2 linked regions of the Sphingobium yanoikuyae genome follow. Each later gene encodes a partner of the first gene's protein in a complex. Links are inferred from orthologs where the notes say so. Each region holds a gene or a part of one and is shown in the gene's direction. Other genes may lie near its edges.

What was found.
Region 2: the proteins of xseA (region 1) and U0025_RS03230 are in contact, whole or in part, in a cryo-EM structure (PDB 8TXR), measured with the Escherichia coli proteins. The link is inferred for Sphingobium yanoikuyae from one-to-one orthologs.

Annotation. Positions count from the first base shown.
Region 1 is NZ_CP139979.1:4,331,022-4,343,052, forward strand. Bases 4,696-7,662 are described here. They hold xseA (exodeoxyribonuclease VII large subunit), read left to right. Parts: upstream 4,696-5,415; coding sequence 5,416-6,909; downstream 6,910-7,662. Other genes in these bases: purD (phosphoribosylamine--glycine ligase), read right to left, coding at 4,696-5,408; U0025_RS20135 (DUF2093 domain-containing protein), read left to right, coding at 6,933-7,145; U0025_RS20140 (M23 family metallopeptidase), read left to right, coding at 7,142-7,662. Outside these bases: U0025_RS20100 (TldD/PmbA family protein), read left to right, coding at 1-873; U0025_RS20105 (3'(2'),5'-bisphosphate nucleotidase CysQ), read left to right, coding at 860-1,657; U0025_RS20110 (GDSL-type esterase/lipase family protein), read right to left, coding at 1,658-2,338; U0025_RS20115 (acyltransferase family protein), read left to right, coding at 2,510-3,466; U0025_RS20120 (hypothetical protein), read right to left, coding at 3,463-4,032; more of purD, read right to left, coding at 4,131-4,695; more of U0025_RS20140, read left to right, coding at 7,663-7,996; U0025_RS20145 (hypothetical protein), read right to left, coding at 8,000-8,548; U0025_RS20150 (TonB-dependent receptor domain-containing protein), read left to right, coding at 8,937-11,933. UniProt on the Escherichia coli protein: Bidirectionally degrades single-stranded DNA into large acid-insoluble oligonucleotides, which are then degraded further into small acid-soluble oligonucleotides.
Region 2 is NZ_CP139979.1:693,946-696,713, forward strand. It holds U0025_RS03230 (exodeoxyribonuclease VII small subunit), read left to right. Parts: upstream 1-1,139; coding sequence 1,140-1,397; downstream 1,398-2,768. Other genes in the region: U0025_RS03220 (glycine zipper 2TM domain-containing protein), read right to left, coding at 52-387; U0025_RS03225 (hypothetical protein), read right to left, coding at 566-949; U0025_RS03235 (polyprenyl synthetase family protein), read left to right, coding at 1,406-2,311; coaD (pantetheine-phosphate adenylyltransferase), read left to right, coding at 2,315-2,768. UniProt on the Escherichia coli protein: Bidirectionally degrades single-stranded DNA into large acid-insoluble oligonucleotides, which are then degraded further into small acid-soluble oligonucleotides.

The DNA of each region.
Region 1 (12,031 bases):
CAGGTCGCGCTTGCCACCAGCCATGGCTTTGCCGGCGCCTATGCCGCGACCAATCATTCGACCTGGGCCAGCGTGCTCGCGGGCAGCGGCGCCGACATGCAGCGCGACCATGCCAGCCATGCCAGCCGCCATCTCAAGGATCTGGACGATGCCGAAGCGGTCGGCATACGCGCCGGCCAGCGCGCGGTCGCCCGACTCAATCCGGGCAAGGTGGAAAGCGGCGTCATGCCGGTCATCTTCGATCCGCGCATCGGCTCCAGCCTGGTCGGTCATCTGATCGGCGGCATGGTCGGCCCGGCGATCGCCCGCCGCTCCAGCTTCCTGCTGGACTCGCTGGGCGAAACATTGTTCGACAGCAAGATCACGGTCATCGATGATCCGCTGCTGCTGCGCGGCCTGCGCTCGCGCCCGTTTGACGGCGAAGGGCTGCCGGTCGAGCGCCGCGCGCTGATCGAGGATGGCGTGCTGACCGGCTGGCTGATGGACAGCGCCTCGGCCCGCCAGCTTGGCCTGGAACCCACCGGCCATGCCAGCCGGGGCGGCGCCGGTGCGCCGGGCGCGGGCATCACCAATGTCCATATGGAAGCGGGCAGCCTGTCGGTCGGCGAACTGATGGCCGATGTGAAGCGCGGCATCTATGTCACCGAACTGATCGGCATGGGCGTCAATGGCGTCACCGGCGACTATAGCCGCGGCGCCGCCGGCTTCCTGATCGAAAATGGCGCGGTCGGCCCGGCCGTGTCCGAAATCACCATCGCCGGCAATCTGAAGGACATGTTCCGCACCCTTGTGCCGGCCAATGACCTGATGTTCCGCTATGCCATGAACGTGCCGACCCTGCGCGTCGACGGGATGACCGTTGCCGGCGGCTGAGCCTCTGTTGCCGGCCGTCGTCGCGGCGGTCACCGATGCGGCCGATCGCGCGCTGGCGCTATGGGCCGATGGCGAAACGCGCGTGCGCCAGTGGGAAAAGGTGCCCGGCCATCCGGTCTGCGAGGCGGACCTGGAAATCGACGTCATGCTGCGCGAACGGCTGGCGGCGATCGATCCGCAGGCCGGCTGGCTGTCGGAGGAGACAGCCGATACCGTGCATCGCCTGGGCGTATCGCGTGTCTGGGTGGTCGATCCGATCGACGGCACCCGCGACTATCTGCGCGGCCGGCCCGGCTGGGCGGTCTCCGTCGCCCTGGTCGAGGATGGCGCGGTCAGGCTCGGCATTCTAGCGGCGCCCGCGCGCAAGGAATTGTGGATTGCGCAGGCCGGGCAGGGGGCGACCCGCAATGGCGTGCCGCTCCATGCCGGCAATCGCACCATGTTGCCTGGCGCCCGCGTGCCCGCCGATCAGCTGCCGCGCGCCGACCGCGATCTCGTCACCGTGGACAAGCCCAACAGCATCGCGCTGCGCATGGCGATGGTCGCCGCCGATGAGGCCGATCTGGTCGCCACCGTGCGCTGGGGCAATGAATGGGATGTCGCCGCCTCCGCCCTGATCGCGCAGGAGGCCGGCGCCATCGTCACCGACGCGCTGGGCGATCCGCTCGCCTTCAACCGGCCCCAGCCGGTCGCCTTCGGCCTGCTCTGCGCGGCGCCGGGCATCCATGCGGCCGCCGCCGCCCGCCTCGCGCCGCGCGCGAAGGAAATATTGGGCAAGGCCTGATCAGCCGCCGGTGCAGGCCTTCACCGTCTGGGCGGGCAGCACCTCTTTCAGTCTAGCCCGCACGACATCGGCCCAGATGCGGTAACCGGCCGGGTTCATATGCACCTTGTCTGCCTGATAATTGTCGCCCAGCTTGCCGTCCTTCAGCAGTGGCGTGGTGATGTCGGCATAATGGACATTCTGCATGTGCGGGATCAGCCGCCGGGTCGCATCATTATAGATTTGCTGCTGCGGAAAGATCGCCCAGCGCCCCGGACTGGGCTTCACCGACAGGATGATGACCGGCACATTGCCCAGCATGTCGCTGCGCATCTCCAGGAAGCGGGCCATATCGTGGAAGATCGGCCGTAGCTGTCGCCCGCCCGCCAGATCATTCTCGCCGGCATAGAGGATGATCGCCGCCGGTTTTGGCGTTCCCGGCTCGATATTGGCGAAACGCGGCAATATCTCGTTGAAGGTGGCGCTGTTGATGCCGCGATTATGCGCGACCCAGGGCGCCATATCCTGCTCCAGGCTGGTCCAGCGCTTGATCGACGAACTGCCCACGAACCACAGGGCGCATGGCCCTTCGCGCCCCTGCCCGTCCGGCAGGGTCTGGCTGGCATCGCGATAATGGGTGAAGGCGAACCAGCCCCCGACGATCACGCAAAAAATCGACAGGGCCAGCAGACGCTTGCCCAAAGCTGTATCCAGTCTCTGCAAGATGATGGCGACCCTCCTGCTAATGGCCGAAGTCTAAACGATATTTTCCTTAAGAAAAGATGGCTGCGACGGAATGATGCCATTGCGGATTTTAAGAGCTTGGCAATATTGTGACGCTATCGTTTCGATGGCAAATTTTGCGAGCATATCGTGACCAAGAACCCGTCGATCGACCTGCTGAAAGGCTTGCTGATCCTGCTCGTCATGGGCGGGCACGCGATGGAATTGACGCATCAGCAGCATGTCCTGCTGTGGATCGGCTCGGGTTTCCGCATGCCGCTGATGATCGGCATTTCCGGCTATCTGCTCAACGTCACGCGCACCCGCTCCATGCCGACGGGCGAGATGTTCAGCCGCTATGGCCGGCGCATGCTGCTGCCCTGGGCGGTGGCGATGCTCGTCTACTGGCTCGCCAGTGGCGGCCTGCTTTCCTGGCAGACCCCGCTCGACCTGCTGCTGCGTCCGCCCTTCCATCTCTGGTATGTGCCGGCGCTGTTCCTGTTGATCCTGGTGACCCGGTTGCTACCACTTTCACCGCTTGTGCTGCTGGCGATCGGCACGCCCGTCAGCCTGGCCACCATGTATAGTTTCGGCCTCGACCATGGTGCAGTGGGCGGCAGCCTGTTGTCGCCCGACAGCCGTTTCCTGCGCTACCCCGTCTATTTCTTCTTCGGCATGCTGATGGCCGAACGGGGCATGCCCAAACGCTATCTGTGGCCCGTGCTGCTGGTCGGGGCGCTGGGGCTGTTCTGGTGGTCGGATCTTTATGGCACCGGCAATGCGCTTGCCTTCGTGCCCGCCCGCTTGCTCATGTGTCTGGCGCTGATTGCGCTGCTGCCCAGCATCTCGGCGGTGCGCCTGCATTTCGGCCCGATCAACAGGATCGGGCGCGAAAGCCTGTTCTTCTATCTCTGGCATCCGCTGGTGATGGGGCTGGTGGCGATGCTCGACCCGCATGGCGCCGTCATCCTCGCTGGTGCGGTGCTGCTGCTCTACATCGCCAGCGCGCTTGCGGGGCAGGGGCGATTGCCGCCCCTGTTGCTGGGCGCAGTGCCGCAACGCAGGCCGGCCCCGGTCGCCATGCAACCGGAACCGGTCACGGCTTAGATCTTGCCATATTTCGCTTCGAAGCCGGCAATGTCGCCGGCGGCGAGATATTTGGCCTGGTCGATCCACTGGTCGCGGACCGGCCGCCCCTTGAAATTGCCCAGCTTCGCGTCGATCGCGGCGATGTCGCTGTCGCTCCAGCCGGCGATCTGGGCATAGCGGGTAACGCCCAACTCGGTCAGCAATGCGCCCAGCTTGGGGCCAACGCCCTTCAGCTTCAGCAGGTCGTCGGCGCCATCGGCCGGTGCCGCGACGGCAGGCGATGACGGGATCGGCGCCGGCGTCGGTTCGATCACAGGCGCGGGCGCAGGCGCTTCCTCGACCACCGGCTCGACCGCGACCGGCTCGGCGACCACGGGCTCGGCGACCGGCACCGGATCGGGCGTCGCCACCAGCGGCGCGACGACCGGCTCGGCAATCGGCTCGGCGGCGACGGGCGGCGCCACCGGGGCGGGGTCTTCCGCCACGGCCGACTTGCCCTTGCCCGACAGCAGGAACACCAGGCCGATCACGACCAGCAGCGCGATCAGCAGCCACAGGCCATAGTCCATGAAGAATTCCTGCATCGCCCTTTGCCTCCCGGAATGGATATGTCGCCCTATTTAAGGACGCTTGGCGGCGCGGGACAAGGGGGACATGTCCCGATCCCGCGCCGGTTTGGCCCTTATTGCGCCTCGCGGGCGACCTCGCGCCAGCCAATGTCGCGGCGGCAGAAGCCGGTCGGGAAGTCGATCGCGTCGACCGCGGCATAGGCGGCGGCCTGCGCCGCGCCCACCGTATCGCCGGTCGCGGTGACGTTCAGCACGCGCCCGCCATTGGCGACGATCGCACCATCCTTCTCCGCCGTACCGGCATGGAAGACGCGGGCGCCCTGTGCCTCGGCTGCGTCGATCCCCGTGATCGCGCCGCCCTTTTCCGGCGTGCCGGGATAGCCATTGGCCGCCATCACGATGGTCAGCGCGGTGCGATCGGCCAGCGCGACCGGCCCCTGCTCGGCCAGCCTGCCTTCGGCCACCGCCAGCAGCAGTTCGACCAGGTCGCCGTCGAAACGCATCATCAGCACCTGGCATTCGGGGTCGCCGAACCGGGCATTATATTCGATCAGCTTGGGGCCTTCCTCGGTCAGCATCAGCCCGGCATAGAGCACGCCGGAATAGGGCATGCCCTCGGCCGCCAGCGTCTCGACCGTCGGCTTGATGATCCGCTCGATCACCTGTGCTTCCAGTTCGGGCGTCAGCACGCGGGCCGGGCTGTAGGCACCCATGCCGCCGGTGTTTGGGCCGGTGTCGCCGTCGCCGACGCGCTTGTGATCCTGGGCCGAACCGAAGGGCAGGATCGCGCTGCCGTCGGTCAGGGCAAAGAAGCTGGCTTCCTCGCCCGTCATGAACTCTTCCAGCACCACTTCCTCGCCGGCCTTGCCGAACGCGCCGGAGAACATGGTGTCGAGTGCGTCGAGCGCTTCCTGCCGGGTTTCGGCGATGATCACGCCCTTGCCGGCGGCCAGGCCATCGGCCTTGATCACCACCGGCAGGGTGAAATCGTCGAGCGCGGCGATCGCGCCATCCTTGCTGGTGACACGGATGTAGCCGGCGGTCGGGATGTTGGCGCGCTGGCACAGATCCTTGGTGAAGCCCTTGGAGCCTTCCAGCTGCGCCGGCTTCTTGTCGGGACCGAACACGGCGACGCCCATGGTGCGGAGGTTATCGGCCAGGCCGTCGACCAGCGGCGCTTCCGGCCCGATCACCACCAGCGCGATCGAATGGCGGGTGCAGAAATCCAGCACCGCGCGATGATCCGTCGCGTCGAGGTCGACCAGCGTGGCATGCTGGGCTATGCCGGGGTTGCCAGGCGCCGCATAAAGCGTCGAGAGGCGTGGCGATTGTGCCAGCTTCCACGCCAGCGCATGTTCGCGGCCGCCGCCGCCAAGCAGAAGGATGTTCATCTCGGCCATGTCCCCGGAATTTGATGCCTATGACAGTTCGGGCCGCCTGTTAGCCGAGGAAAGGGCGGGGGACAACGCGCCGCCGCTCAGTGTCAGCGAATTGTCGGGCCTGCTGAAGCGCACGGTGGAGGATCGCTTCGGCCATGTCCGCCTGCGCGGCGAGATTTCCGGCTTCAAGCGCGCGGCTTCGGGCCATCTCTATCTGGCGCTCAAGGACGACAATGCCGTGCTCGACGGGGTGATGTGGAAGGGCGGGGCGCAACGGCTCGCCTTCCAGCCGCAGGACGGGGTGGAGGTGATCGCCACCGGCAAGCTCACCACCTATCCTGGCCGCTCCAAATATCAGATCGTGATCGACCGGATGGAGTTGGCGGGCGAGGGCGCGCTGATGGCGCTGCTCGAAAAGCTCAAGGCCAAGCTCGCGGCCGAAGGGCTGTTCAACCGCGACCGCAAGCGCCGCCTGCCCTTCCTGCCGCGCACCATCGGCGTCGTTACCTCGCCCACCGGCGCGGTGATCCGCGACATTCTCCACCGCCTGGCGGATCGCTGCCCGACCCAGGTGCTGCTCTGGCCGGTACTGGTCCAGGGGCAGGGCGCGGCCGAACAGATTGCCCGCGCCGTGCGCGGCTTTTCCGCCATGGACGGCAGCGGCCCGCTGCCCCGGCCCGACCTCGTCATCGTTGCGCGCGGCGGCGGCTCGATCGAGGATCTGTGGAGCTTCAACGAGGAAATCGTTGTCCGCGCTGTCGCCGAATGCTCGATCCCGACCATTTCGGCGGTCGGGCATGAAACCGACACGACCTTGTGCGACTATGCCGCCGACATGCGTGCGCCCACACCGACCGCTGCCGCCGAAATGGCGGTGCCGGTCCGCGCCGAACTGCTGGCGATGCTGGGTGAAATGGGCCTGCGCTCCGGCCGGGCGGTGCGGCGCGGGGCGATGCAGGCGCGCGAACGGCTGGAGATGCAGGCGCGGCTGATGCCGACGCCCGACACCCTGCTCGCGCCGCAGCGGCAGCGGCTCGACCTTCTGTCCGACGGTCTCAACAGCGGCCTGCGCCACCGTCTGGCCGACGCCCGCGCCCATCTGGGCCAGGTCAGTGGCGCGCTGCGCCCGGCCTTGCTGCGCCAATATGTCAGCCGCGCGGCGGAGCGGGTCGACCGGTTGCGGCTGCGCCCCGACTATCTGACCCGCGTCTATCGCGACCGGGCGACCGCCTTCGATCGCCTCTCGCGCCTCTTCACCTCGGTCAATCCCGATCTGCCGTTGCAGCGCGGCTTTGCTCGGGTGATGGCGGGCGACCGGCTGGTCCGTTCGGTCACCGATGCGCAGGCCGCAGGTCAGGTCAGCCTGCACTTCGCCGATGGCGCCGTGGCCGCCGCGATCGACACCGCCGCACCTCTTGAGCCGGCCCCCGCGCCCGCTATATCCGCCCCATCCCGTCCCGCGCGCAAGCCGCGCGACACCGTTGAAGGTGGCCAGCAGGATCTCTTCTCCTGATGCGCCGCAGAAAGGCCTGATCCATGCTGATGTCCAACCGCGACCGCCCGGCCCGGCTGCATTATATGCCCTACAGCTTCCGCGTGCTGCAGGCCGGCGACCATGTGCTGTGCGCCATATCCGGCCAGCGCATCCCGCTGGAGGATCTGCGCTACTGGTCGATCGCCCGGCAGGAACCCTATGCCAGCGCCGCTTTGTCGGTCGAGGCGGAACTGAAGGCACGCGCCGCCGGATGACCCGCCGGCTCGCCGCTTTGCTGGTCCTCACCGCGCTGCCGCTTGCCCCGGCGATACTGCGCGCAGCGCCGGCTATGGTGGCTGGACCCGATTTCATCCTGTCCGGCCCGGCGATCCAGGGCGGCACTTTGCTCGGCACCGCGCCGGCCGGCACGGTCGCGCTGCATTTCGGCGACCAACTGGTGCCGGTCGATGCCGATGGCCGCTTCCTGATCGCCTTCGATCGGGATGCGCCGCCACCGGCCAGGCTCAGCGCACGGCTGTCGAATGGTCGGGTCATCGATCGCGCGCTGACCGTCGCGCCGCGCGAATGGCGGCTGGAACGGATCAACGCGCCGCTGCGGCCGACCAAAAGCAGCGAGGCCTTCCTTGCCCTGCGCAAGCCCGAACTGGAGCAGATCGCAGCCGCGCGCGACAAGGTGACGGACGCGCAGGGCTGGCGCCAGACTTTCATCTGGCCGCGCCTGGGTCGGATTTCCGGCCTGTTCGGGTCGCAGCGCATCTATCAGGGGCAGCCGGGCGCCTATCATGGCGGCGTCGATGTCGCGGGCGCGACTGGCGAGCCGGTGGTGGCGCCGGCGGACGGGGTGGTGATCCTGGCCGCCGATCACCCCTTCACGCTGGAGGGCAATCTGCTGATGATCGACCATGGCCATGGCCTCAACAGCGCCTTCCTGCATCTGTCGCGGATCGACGTGAAGCCCGGCGACCATGTGGCACAGGGGCAACGCATCGGCGCGATCGGCGCCACCGGTCGCGCCACCGGCCCCCATCTTCACTGGGGCATGAAATGGAACGATGCGCGCATCGACCCGCTGCTGCTCGCCGGGCCGATGCCGCAACCGCGATAGGGATCAGCCGACGCGCTTCACCCGCACGGCGCGTCCGCCCTCGACCTTGCCCAGGAAGCTGCCGATGGCGCCGCGCTTGATCTCGATCATGTTGCCCGGCTTTGGATCACGACCGGTAACGGCTTCGGTGGTCATCCACTGCGCGCCATCCTCCAGGGTGATCAGCCACTTGCCATAGCCCATGCTCTTCACCGCTGAAATCTTCGCTTCGATCTGCGACAGACCTTCGGCTTCGGGCGATTCTGCCTTGTCATCATCGCCGCCTAGGAACGGCAATTTGGGGAAGGAGAAGCCGAACAGGGTCCGCCGGGTCTTGGTGAGCTCGCTCTTGTCGAGCACGACCACTTCGTCGCGCTGCGCCGCGCCGTCCATCGCGGCAACCTGCCGATCGAAACAGGCCAGGCGGGTCTTGTCGTCCGGGATTTCACGACATTTCAAAAGGTCCGTGAAAATTTCGGGCTTGGGCTGCTGGCGGGGTGCGGCGATGCTTTGGGTTGTCGCCAGGCAAAGGGAAAGGGTCAGAAATAGGCTTGAAATGGCCTTGGTGCGCATGATTCTTTCTCGCTCGCCGGATGAGGGCCGCAGCATGCACCGGCCTGAAAGAAGGTCAAGGGCGGCCGGGCTGGTGCAGCGCAGATGGGTGCAAGGTCATATTATGATCGCTGATTTGCTCGCAAATGCAGCATTGCTGCAATCATTTCAATCGTCGTGAAATTATCTTGCTTATCAGGTGTAAAATTGCGGTTGTTACGCCTTGTTGCATTTTTGATACAGCCCTGTCCAAAAGCGGCAAACTACGATTTCCCGCGCTTTACAGCAGCTTTCCCACCGCGCAGGTTCCGCCAATCCGTACGGGGGGATCGCTGTCGGGCACCTTATCCCCTTGTAGGTACACATGAAGGCAGGTGACTGCCCAACTCCAGAGCAAGGGACTGGAAACGTGAAGACATTTTCGAAGAGGGCACTGCTGCGTGCCAGCGCCGCTCCGGCGATCCTCGGTGCGTCGCTGATCGCGACGGCCGCGTTCGCGCAGGATGCGCCGCAGGCCGCCGATGCGGAAGCCGCCGACACCATCATCGTCACCGGCTCGCTGATCAAGAATCCGAACCTGGCCCAGTCGACCCCGGTCCTGGCCACCACGTCGGACGAAATCGACCTGCGCCAGAGCAACAACGCGGAACAGCTGCTCCGTGAAATTCCGGGTGTCGTTCCCAGCATCGGTTCGGCCGTGAACAACGGCAACGGCGGTGCATCGACCCTGAACCTTCGTGGTCTGGGTTCGAACCGCAACCTGGTTCTGGTCGATGGCCGTCGCATGGTGCCTTATGGCCTGGGCGGCGTTTTCGATCTTAACAACATTCCGCTGGCCCTGGTCGAGCGCGTCGACGTGCTGACCGGTGGTGCATCGACCACCTATGGCGCCGACGCCATCGCCGGCGTGGCCAACTTCATCCTGAAGAAGGACTTCTCGGGCTTCGAAGCCAATCTGTCGGAACAGCTGACCGACGATGGCGACGGCAACACCTTCCGCGCCGACGTCACCATGGGCGCGAACTTCGATGACGGCCGCGGTAACGCCGTGTTCAGCATCGGTTATCAGGAAGTCGACCCCGTCTATCAGGGCGCGCGTTCCTTCTCGAGCACCTATCTGGAATCCTATCTGGCCGAATGTACTTCGTGCCAGGGTTCGGGCACGTCCACGCCGACCCGCATGTCGCTGCCGGGTGTCGGTACGCGTCAGATCAGCGCCGACGGCAATTCGCTGGTTCCGACCTACCAGACCTATAACTTCAACCCGTACAACATCTTCCAGACGCCGTTTAAGCGTTTCAACATGTTCGGTTCGGCCAATTACGAGATCAGCGACTCGGTCAAGGCCTATACCCGTGGCATGTTCTCGAAGAACACGGTCAACACGATCATCGCGCCGTCGGGTGCCTTCGCCCTTTCGGTCGTGATCCCCTACAGCAACCCCTATCTGACCGATGGCATCCGCAACCAGTTCTGTAACGCGAATGGTCTGACCACCGCACAGTGCTCGGCCGCTGCTGCTGCCACCGATCCGACCAGCGCCGACTACCGCACCTTCAACACCACGATCTCGCGTCGTGCGGTCGAAGCCGGTCCGCGTATCTCGGAATTCAAGACCACCTTCTTCGACTATGCACTGGGCTTCCAGGGCGACATCGGCTCGCACCTGAGCTGGGACGTCGGCGGTTCCTATGGTGAATCGGAGCAGGTTCAGACGCAGAAGGGCTACACGCTCAACTCGCGCTTCCGTAATGCGTTGCTGGCAACCAACACCACGACCTGCCTTGACGGTTCGGAAACTTGTGTTCCCGTCAACATCTTCGGCCCGACCGGCTCGATCACCCAGGACATGGTCGACTATCTGAGCGCGAACAGCCAGATCACGACCAAGACCACCCTGGCCCAGGCGCACGCCACCCTGAGCGGTGACTTCGGCGTGACCTCGCCGCTGGCATCGAACCCGATCGGCTTCGCCGTCGGTGGTGAATATCGCAAGTACACCGCGTCGATCGAATCCGATCTGCTGTCGCAGGCGAACGATCTGGGCGGCGCTGGTGGTGCCCAGCCGAACGTGAACGGCGGCTTCGACGTCTATGAAGCCTATGGCGAACTGATCGCTCCGCTGATCGAGGACCGTCCCTTCGCGAAGCTGCTGTCGGTTGGCGCTGGCGTTCGTTATTCGAGCTATTCGGTCGATGCGCCGACCAGCCCGAGCTACGACACCTGGACCTACAAGTTCGAAGGCAGCTGGGCTCCGGTCGCTGACCTGAAGTTCCGCGGCAACTACTCGCGCGCCGTTCGTGCGCCGAACGTTTCGGAACTGTTCACGCCGGTGACCGTCGGTCTGACCAACCTCGGCACCGATCCCTGCGCCGGCAGCGCTCCGCTCGCCAATGCCAACCTGGCTGCGGTGTGTCTCGCTCAGGGCGCGCCCGCTTCGACGATCGGCTTCATTGATCAGCCTTCGGCGGCGCAGGCGAATGCCAGCAACGGCGGCAACCTGAACATCAAGCCGGAAACCTCGGACAGCTGGGGCGTCGGTGCGACCTTCACGCCGACCTTCCTGCCGGGCTTCAACGCCACGATCGACTATTATAACATCAAGGTGAAGAACGCGATCACCAGCCCGACCCCGGGCGATGCGATCGCAGCCTGCTTCGACAATCTGACCGCAGACAGCGCCTCCAAGCCTGCCTGTACCTCGATCGGTCGTTCGGAAGATGGCAGCCTCAATGGTACGGCCACCGGTCTCTACCTGCCGCTGTCGAATACGGGCCGTTTGAAGACCGACGGTATCGACCTCTCGCTGAACTATAAGCATGAGTTCGACTTCGCGACGCTGACCCTGGGCTTCAACGGCAACTGGACCAACAGCTCGAAGTTCCAGGCGCTCCCGACCTCGCTGAACCGCGATTGCGTCGGTTACTACTCGGTCAACTGTGCTTCGATCCAGCCGAAGTTCCAGTGGTCGCAGCGCACCACCTTCACCTTCGGTGATGTCGATCTGTCGCTCCTGTGGCGCCATATCAACAAGGTCAAGTATGAGCCCGCTCAGCTGCAGGCTGATATGGACGCCGCTGAGGCGCTCAATCGCGACGAAGACGGCAATCTTCTGCCGGTGGCGGACCAGGGTTGCCCCGACTATGCTGGCGCGGATGAAGGCGGTTGCGTGGTTGACTCGCAGTTCCGCAAGATCAAGTCGTACGACTATTTCGACCTGACCGCTCGTGCGCAGGTTTCGGATAACGTGATGCTGACCTTCACCGTCATGAACATGTTCGACAAGAAGCCCCCGATCCTCGGTGGTTCGGTCGGTTCGACCAGCTACAACAGCGGCAACACCTACCCGTCGACCTATGACGCTCTGGGCCGCAAGTTCGCTGTCAGCGCGAAGATGAAGTTCTGATCCTGATCGGAACCATCTGAACAAAAAGAGAGGCGGATCGCAGGATCTGCCTCTTTTTTATTGTCCAGTCGATATTGCGTCGGCGCTGGGCCTATGGG
Region 2 (2,768 bases), 3.6 Mb from region 1 along the record:
ATTCACAATGGGGAGGCGGCGGCCAAGTCATGGCCGCCGCCCTTAAGTCGCTTAGCAGCTGCTGTTGCGGTCGATCGCGCGGCCGGCCAGGGCGCCGGCGCCGGCGCCGACAACGGTGCCGGTGGTGCGATCGCCGCGGGTGTCGACCGCGCGACCCAGCAGGGCACCGGCAACGCCGCCCAGCAGCAGGCCGGTGGTGCCGCCCGACTTGCGGCAGCGATAATCACCGCGATAGCCGCGACGGTCGGAATAGCGACCATGGTCATAATGGCGGTCGCCACGGTGCCAGCCACGGTCGTGGCCGCGGGCGAAGGAGGTCGCCGGAACGGCGGTGGCGACGGTTGCGGTCGCCAGGGCCATGGCGATCAGGCTCTTCTTGAAGTTCATGGGTCATCTCCTCGACCTGTTTATCTCTGGTACGAGGCTGTTCTGCCACCGGCTGGCTGGCAACATCCTGAACCGGCACGTTATCTGCCGTTCAGGAAAGGCGTCGGGCATGAAAAAAGGGCCGGTTCCTAGGGAAGAACCGGCCCCTGTCAGAAAAAAGACTCAGGCAATGCTGCGATCAGACGTGGCAGGCCTGCGCCGACTTGCCGGGGACGGTGATCGTCACGTCGTTGCCCGAACCCTTGACCTCATAACCACCTTCGGCGGTGAAGGGCTGGCCGGCTTCGGCAGCCTTCAGCATGGTGGGGGCGCCATTCTTTTCGGTGCGCAGGATCGCGCTCTTGTCGTCGCTCATATAGTCGACGAAGAACAGGCTGTTGTCCTTGCAGCGGAACTGCTTGTTGGCCTTGACCGACGGCGGCAGCTCGACCGGCGCGGCGTTGGCAAGCTGGGCAGCCATCGGATCGGCGGGGCCGCCGACGACTTCGGGTTCGTCACTCTTGTTGCAGGCCGACAGCATGGTCAGGCCGGCAACGGCGATGAGGGGGAGATAATATTTCATAGCGATCCTTTTATGTGCGCTTGCAACATTGTGCGTCAACGCAAAACTGCCCGAATTCCGCCACGCCTGTGCAGCGACGTCATGACGTTTGCGTGACAGCGGCGGGATTGACCCACTATTGAGCGGCCTTGGGTCTGCTGCCATGTCATCCGCGCTTGACCCCGTGGACAGGGGCGGTCAATGCAGGCGCATGGCTGAGGAAAATACCCCGCAAAAGGATCTGTCCCAATTGTCGTTCGAGGATGCGCTGCGCGCACTCGAATCGATCGTCCGCCGGCTGGAAAGCGGCGATGTTCCGCTCGATGAGTCGATCTCGCTTTATGCCCAGGGCGAAGAACTGCGCAAGCGCTGCACCGAGCGGCTGCAGGCGGCCGAGGCGCGCATCAGCAAGCTGACCGTCGATGCCGGCGGCGCCATCACCGGCGCCCAGCCGTTCGGCGCGGATTGACCCACTGCATGGAACGGAGCGCGGCAGGAGCGCTGGTCGCCGCCCGTGCGGCAACGGTCGCGGCCGATATCGACCGGGCGTTCGACGCGCTGCTGGCGATCCCGGACGATCCACGCCATCGCCTCTATGAAGCGATGCGCCATGCCGCGATCGGGGGTGGCAAGCGGCTGCGGCCGCTGCTGGTGCAGGCGACCTGCGACCTGTTCAACATTTCCCGCGAATCCGCGCTGCGCGTCGGCCTCGCGATCGAATGCATCCATGTCTATTCGCTGGTGCATGACGATCTGCCGGCGATGGACGATGACGATATGCGGCGCGGCAAGCCGACCGTCCACAAGGCCTTCGACGAAGCGACCGCGATCCTGGCCGGCGATTGCCTCCATGATCTCGCCTTCGAAATCCTCGCCGACGAACAGACCCATCCCGATGCCTTCGTCCGCATCGACCTCGTGAAGGCGCTGGCCGTCGCCAGCGGCCCGGCCGGCATGGCGGGCGGGCAGATGATGGACCTAGAGGCGGAAAAGACCCGCTTCGATCTCGCCACCGTCACCCGGCTGCAAAATCTCAAGACCGGCGCGCTGATCGGCTTCTGCGTCGATGCCGCCGCCATCATGGCGCGCATCCCGGTCGAGGCGCGCACCGGCCTGCATGGCTATGCCCGCGACATCGGCCTCGCCTTCCAGATTGCCGACGACCTGCTCGATGTGGAGGGCGACGCGGCCCTCGCCGGCAAGGCGCTGGGCAAGGATGCCGCCGCCGGTAAGGAAACCTTCGTCTCGCTCCTGGGGGTAGACCGGGCGCGGGAACAGGGGCGCCTGCTCGTTGAACAGGCCAAGGCGCACCTGCACGGCCATGGCGCGGAGGCGGATTTGCTGCGCGCCATTGCCGACTATATTGTGGAGAGGGACCGCTAGATCATGAGCAAGTCGCGTATCGGTGTCTATCCCGGCACCTTCGATCCCATCACCCTTGGCCATATGGACATCATCCGCCGCGGCGCGAAGCTGGTCGACAAGCTGGTGATCGGCGTCACCACCAACATCAGCAAGTCGCCGATGTTTGCCGACGAGGAACGGCTGGACATGGTTCGCCGCGAATGCGCGGACATCGACACCGAAATCGTCGTCACCGGCTTCAACTCGCTGTTGATGGACTTTGCCGAATCGCAGGGGGCCAGCGTCATCATCCGGGGCCTGCGCGCCGTCGCCGACTTCGAATATGAATATCAGATGGCGGGCATGAACCAGCAGATCAACAGCCGGGTCGAAACCGTCTTTCTGATGGCTGACGTCTCATTGCAGCCGATCGCGTCGCGTCTGGTCAAGGAAATCGCCCTCTATGGCGGGCCGATCCACAAGTTCGTCAGCCCCG